2 regions of the Roseibium album genome follow, and region 1 is predicted to be linked to the other one. Evidence: riboswitches for the same ligand, from Rfam matches in the RefSeq annotation. Region 1 holds a riboswitch; the other holds the start of a gene.
The links. A riboswitch is a leader RNA that binds a small molecule or an ion and turns the genes downstream of it on or off. The one in region 1 is predicted to bind thiamine pyrophosphate.
Positions count from the first base shown of each region.

Region 1 (3,296 bases):
CGAAAATCGCGTCTTCAAGCTTGTTCCCTGTTGCAAGCCCTGCGGCAATCGCCGAGGACAATGTACAGCCGGTCCCGTGCGTGTTCTGCGTTGCGATCCTTTTCTCGCGCAGCCAGATCGCATTTCCGCCTGTATCCAGGAAAAGGTCCGTGCTGTCCTCGCCAGTCCCGTGTCCACCTTTCAAGAGAACCGATTTGGCACCAAGCCGCAAAAGCTGTTCGGCCTGCGACAACATCTCGGTCTCGCTGCCGGCAACGAGCGCTTCCAGCATGCGCGCCGCTTCGTGCAGATTCGGCGTAATGACATCGGCGAGCGGAACCAGCACGGAAAGAAGGCTTGCAACGGCGCTTTCGGCAAGCAGAGGGTCGCCTGACGCCGCGACCATCACCGGGTCCAGCACGACGGGTCCTGTTGCATGGGCTATCAGCCCGGCAGCCACAGCCTCAATGATCGCAGATCCGGAAAGCATGCCGATCTTCGTCGCATTGACCTTGAGGTCGGAATAGACCGCATCCATCTGCGCCCGAACAAACTCCGGCGGCACGTCCTGTATGGCACTGACGCCACGTGTGTTCTGTGCCGTCAGTGCGGTCAAGACGCTCGCACCATAAACACCGTTGGCGGAGAATGTCTTGAGATCTGCCTGAATTCCGGCGCCGCCACCGGAATCCGACCCTGCGATGGTTACCGCGATAGCAGTCATGGGATCCTCCTGAATTGAAACATCCATTAAAGACACGGCTCAGACCGACTTCAGCCTGATCTCGACATCGCGGGATGTCATCGTATAGAGCGCGTCCAGCAGCTCCGGCACGAGACTTCCCGGACCACCTGCCCGCTCCGCTGCCATTTCACCGGCAATATTGAAGACCGAAAGACCCGCGGCGGCGGCCAGGGCAATGTCACTTTCCAAACTCGCAAAGGCCGCCAGCACCGCACCACCGGCACAGCCCGTTGCCGTAACTCTTGCCAGCAGCGGATGGCCGTTTTGCAGGCGAAAGTCCTCACCCTGGCTTTCGATCTTGTCTTCAGCGCCGGTCACGGCGAGAACGGTACCGGATCCGATCAGTGCCTCGACATCCGACCGCTGCGGGCACAGCGCGGCCAATTCGGGTTCGTTCAGTCGCACAAGTTCGGGTTTGAATGCCATGAGCTCGCGCGCATAGGCGCATCGGACGGGAGACCGGTTGACAAAGACCGGATCGACACTGACGGGACGACCGGCGGCCCGGGCCGCCTCGATCGCGATCGGAATGGCCTCTCGCCTGGCTGAATCCAACGTGCCGAGATTGACAAGCAGCGCATCCGAACTCGACGCAAATCCGGCCACCTCCTCGCTGGAGATTGTCATGGACGGAACAGCACCAATTGCCAGCAGCACATTCGCGGTAAATGTTTGCGCGACGGCATTGGTGATGGTGTGAACGCGCGGCGTTTTTTGGCGGACCCTTTGGAGAAGGTCGAAAACGACCTCTGCGGACAACGACTGCGTGGACGCGGCAACGGACAGGCTCATGCAACTCCTCCGAACTCGGAAGTTTCAACTCGAAGGGATGAAAGGAAGGTTTGAGGCCCTGCGCCTCGAAGATCTTCATCTCAAATCCCTCCGCCGGTACCAACCGGATCAGGTTCAAGGAGTTGGTCTTTTGCCTCTCAGCCCGATCGGTCTTCGTCGGGCACCCCCATGAGATAGTCTGACTGCTATCAAGCCCGGTTTCCGAATGCAAGTCCCGAACCGTCCCTAACTTGTTTCGGCAATTGACTGCGGCGGGAAGATGGGCGATGTCCTTGGGTATTCCTTTTACGAGCAAATCACCGGAGTGACGCATGGTTCCGTTTTTCGTGATGATCAAATGTCAACTGGGCAAGACCTACCAGGTTGCCAATGCCATCGCAGACGCGGAAATTGCCTCCGAGGTCTATTCGACCAGTGGCGACTATGACCTGCTGGTAAAATTCTATGTCGACAACGACGCCGATATCGGTCATTTCGTCAATGAAAAGGTTCATCCGATCGGTGGAATCCAGGACACAAAAACCATTATTACCTTCAAGGCTTTCTAAGGCACCCCAATTCCTCTCCACACGGGAGCTGACAAATGCGATTTCTGACCTCATCAGCGCTTGCAGCAAGCTTGAGTATCATGACACTTTCCATTTCCGGCCAGGCAACCGCGCAGGGCATGCCGCCCGAACAGATCAAGCAGATCCTTGATGTGACCAAGGCAAACTGGGTGGCATTCCGCGACTGGGAGGGCCAGCAGCTGATTTACTTCACCCATCTGGAATCGTGGAAATGCGGCATCGACTTTGTCTTTTATGGACTGAACGATGGACAGCTCGACCAGATGTGGGAGCTGGACGAGTGCGATCCCGACAATCCCAACGCCGTCCTGAAGGACAAGCCCTATATCGAGCTTCCTGCCGGATCGACCCAGTCAATCAGTGTCCAGCTTGTCTATCCTGATGGATCGAAAAGCTCCGTCGAGACCTTCCAGTACAAGCCGTAGCAGATCATTCAATCCGACGCTTGTTCTCCCGGTTTGATATGGCCGGGACCCGGATCCGGCATGTTGGATGATGCCTTGAAACACCAGGGTTGATGATCATCAGGCCCTGACCTTCAGATAAAATACAGAGGCTCGCGCTTGTTTGCAGTCTCGCTATTCCCGCTTGAGCCGGGCCCAAACAACGGCATTTGATGATCCCGGATCAGGTCCGGGAAAGCACCACGCGATTTTCAACGCCAGGGAAAACACCCGGGGCCGTTTGATTTCAAACCAGTCGGTGCAGACAATGGCCGAATTCGTCTCAGGATCGTGACGGCGTCGAGGCCCGCCGCGATTTGGTGCGGTCGAGACCGAGCTTGTGCTCTCGGTAGATGACGAAGACGCCCGCCGCGATAACGATCAGGGCGCCGGCGATCACCTGCGGAACAGGCACTTCGGAGAAGACCACCCAGCCGACAATGATCGCCCAGAGCATGTTGACGTAATCAAACGGCGCGATCGTCGAGGCATCGGCAAAGCGGTAGCTCTGTGTCAGCAGGATCTGTCCGACGCCTCCGGCGAGGCCGATCAGCAGCAGAAGACCAGCTGTTTTCAGGTCGGGCACGATCCACGCCTGACCGGGCAGCAGAAATCCGAGTGGTAGTGTCACCAAGGACAGGACCGTGGCAGACGCTGCAAACCAGGTGACGATGGTAGACGTCCTCTCCGTCTCGCACAATTTACGCACCGTAATCATCGCGAGCGCCGCACAGCCGGCTGCCATGATGCCCAACAGAGCCCCGTACG
Region 1 is NZ_OZ247583.1:5,569,802-5,573,097, forward strand. Features, by position in the region: gene thiD (bifunctional hydroxymethylpyrimidine kinase/phosphomethylpyrimidine kinase) at 1-703, opposite strand, end outside; gene ACO6TI_RS25575 (hydroxyethylthiazole kinase) at 743-1,516, opposite strand; TPP riboswitch at 1,584-1,694, opposite strand; gene ACO6TI_RS25580 (Lrp/AsnC ligand binding domain-containing protein) at 1,828-2,064, shown strand; gene ACO6TI_RS25585 (hypothetical protein) at 2,100-2,510, shown strand; gene ACO6TI_RS25590 (DMT family transporter) at 2,812-3,296, opposite strand, start outside.

Region 2 (3,296 bases), 1.6 Mb from region 1:
GCTTCGGCCATGAATTCTGCAAATCGCTGATAGCGACCTTCGTCCAGGGAACCGGGACGTTTGGCAAACCGCGGCAGTGTGTCGGCCCAGGCGCGCTTGTTCAATTCGTCATTCAGGTGCGGATAAGCCTCGATGAACGCGTTCCACGCTTCCTCGGGATGATTGGTCAGATAGATCGTCGCTGCTTCAACAGCGGCCAGGAACTTGACGAACCGCGGATCATCTGTCTGATCCTTGTTCACCACGTAGATCAACTCGTCAAAAATCGGCACGCCGTTTTCTTCCGGGAAGAATGCAGTCCCTTCCTTGCCTTCGATTTCGAGTTGTGTGAGTTCGAAATTGCGATAGGCGCCGATAACGGCATCCACCTGGCCGGACATGAGTGCTGGAGACAAGGCAAAGTTGACATTGACCAGTTCAACGTCATCCATCGACAGGCCCACGGATTTCAGCATTTGCCCGAGCATGGCATCCTCAAAACCTGAAACCGAAAACCCGATTGTCTTGCCTTTCAGGTCCTTCAGTTCCTTGATGGGACCGTCTTTCAGAACAATCAGGGAGTTCAGCGGTGTCTCGACAAGCGTCCCGACCCAGGAGACCGGCAGGCCTTCTTCAACATGCGCGTGCAGGGTCGGCTGATAGGAAATCGCGATATCACCCTGTCCGGCAGCCACCAGTTTCGGCGGCATGGCAGGATCGGCAGGCTCGATCAACTCGACCTCGAGGCCTTCGGCTTCGAAAAACCCCAACGTCTGGGCCGTAATCACCGGCGCATGATCAGGATTCGTAAACCAGTCCAGAAGAACTGTCAGTTTTTCAGCAGCCTGAACCGGAGCGCTCGCAAACAGCGCGGCAGCGACAGACAGGGACACCAGTAGTTTTTTCATTCAATCCTCCAGTGTACGGCAGTCAGACTTCGACCTGCCAGGGAACGAGAATTCGGGTGAGATGTTCAACGGCGTAGCGCATGGCCAGCACCATCAGAGCAAGAAGGATGACGGCAGCAAACAACATGTCTGCATTTCCGCGCGCATTGGCCTGCAGCATGATGAATGCAAGGCCACCCTTGGCGCCGGCCCATTCGCCGACGACTGCACCGATAGGCGCAAAGACTGCAGCCACGCGAATACCGGACGCAAATGCCGGCAGCGCTGCTGGTGCACGGAACATTATCAGTTCCTGAAATCGCGACACGCGATAGAGCCTTGCCAGATCCGAAAGTCCGGGATCAAGTCGCCTCAACCCGTCATATACCGTTGAAGTGACGGTAAAAAAGATAACCAGAATGGCCATGACGATTTTGGAAGACATTCCAAAGCCGAGCCAGAGAACCAACACGGGAGCTATAGCGAAGACGGGAAGTGCTTGCGTAACCAGAATGGTCGGCATGATCACACGTCCAGCCAAGGGAAACAGCCAGATGGCAATCGCAAGGGTCGAACCGCACAGGACACCCAGAACAAAGCCGATAACCGTTTCGGAAGCCGTTATACCCGCATGGTGAAACAGGAAACCGGCGTGTTCGGGAAATGTGAGGATCACCTCCACCGGTCCAGGCAACATGAACGAGGGTGGCTGGAAGGCGGCCACAAGCAACGCCCAGACCGCGAGGACGGCAAAGACTGAAAACAGGAATCTCATGCCCACTTGCAGCAACACCTTCATGCCAACTCTCCGGTGGCACCTGGCGCATAGTGGACATTTTGTGCGGCAGACAATCTTCGCACATGCGGCGATTGCTGCCCTTGCAGACAAGAACGCATAGGATCTCCCGTCTTCGGACTGGCGCACCGTGCGATGTCTCAAACGCACATAAATGCTCCAGCATTTAGAACGCGATCAACTTGGATGCCCGATCTTCGATCGGTTGTCCGTTGATCTTGCCGAAAATGACAATGGAGATCCGGGAATAGGCTAAGGATTCCGTCCCTTCGCCGGCATGACCCGGATCAGGTTCTAAGGGTTCGGCTCAAAGCCATCTCAGTTCCGTTAACCGGAACACCCCTCGGACCAAGGCGGAACATGCCTTGCCTGAACAAAAAAGGCAACCCGCCGTGCGATATCTTTTTTGGCTGATAGTCTCCGGGACTTAGCCGGCCTGCCAGTCGGTAACTGCCTTTTCGACAGCGACAGCGCCGTCGGGTCCCTTTTCAAGCGTAAGGATGCCGCGCTTGCCGTTCTCGTAGAGCATCGGGATATCGATCCAGCCCCGTTCACGCAAAAGATTCAGGTTGCGCTGCTGTTCGTTCGGAAGGTTCGACAAGGCGATCCAGAAGAATCCGGGCTGGACTTTCACGGACGCACCTATCAGGGCATCGCCCCGTGCTTCCTCCGTCGGTTTCATGACGAGGCCCGGAACATTCACAACATCTCCGGCCGCAAAACTCTCGGGAAAATCATATTTTATTTCGACAAGATGACTTGCCGGCAAGGACGTGTCGTCATTCGGCTTGATGCGAATGTCGACCTTCACATCCCGTTCCGGAATATCGATTGAAGCAGTCAGCACGGACTGCCGCTGACCGTCCAGATTGGTTTCCTCTTCAAGGCCCCAGACAACAGCCCCCTGGGACGCGGTTCCCTCGCCACCGGTATCCTCGCCTTCTTCGTAGAGAATTGAGCGCTGCACACCGTCGCTGGCGGCAAGACCGGCGGACGGCTCTTCCGGAGCAGCCTGTTCCGGCGCAATTGCCGCCAGGTTGTCCTGGGGAACGGCGAGAGGCGCATCATCACCAGTCGCGGAAGGCGATACCACGCCCGACTGCGGCTGAACGGGCGCTTCCGGCACCGGTTCAATCTGGGGATTTGTCACGATCGCCGGCGCGGAAGGAACCGGCTCCAGTCCCGTGGACTGGGGGGTGATGGTCGTTGTCGTCACGGTTCTCGCGTCAGGCGCGATAACATCGTCTCCACCGCCGTCAAGGAGACGATCGGTGTTCTTTGAAGACTCGGGATCGTCGGACGTTGTCCCGGAGGATGACGCCACTGGTGCATCTTCGGTCCGACCGGCACCTGTTGCCTGAGATTCACCTGTTTCGGTTTGCTGGCGATTGACGGAAACAAGATCGTCCAATGGAAGAAGGAAATAGGCACCGGCTCCCAGCAGAACGACGAGGAAAAGAACCCCCAGAGCGATCGGCAGGAAACGGCCGGATGAAGATTTGCTTCTTAGTGCGTCCGATGCCGAAGGGCGCTCGCGCCGCGAACGGCCTTTCGGCGCAGGGGTTGCTTCAGGCTCGTCAGAATAGAGAGGCTTCTCGCCGGGCGCGTTTCCGCCGGCCTCTTCTGCAAACAAC
Region 2 is NZ_OZ247583.1:176,578-179,873, forward strand. Features, by position in the region: gene ACO6TI_RS00805 (ABC transporter substrate-binding protein) at 1-887, opposite strand, end outside; gene ACO6TI_RS00810 (ABC transporter permease) at 910-1,665, opposite strand; TPP riboswitch at 1,910-2,016, opposite strand; gene ACO6TI_RS00815 (hypothetical protein) at 2,090-3,296, opposite strand, start outside.
Region 2: it holds a riboswitch for thiamine pyrophosphate, as region 1 does, so the genes downstream of both, ACO6TI_RS00810 (ABC transporter permease) here and ACO6TI_RS25575 (hydroxyethylthiazole kinase) in region 1, are expected to answer to the same signal.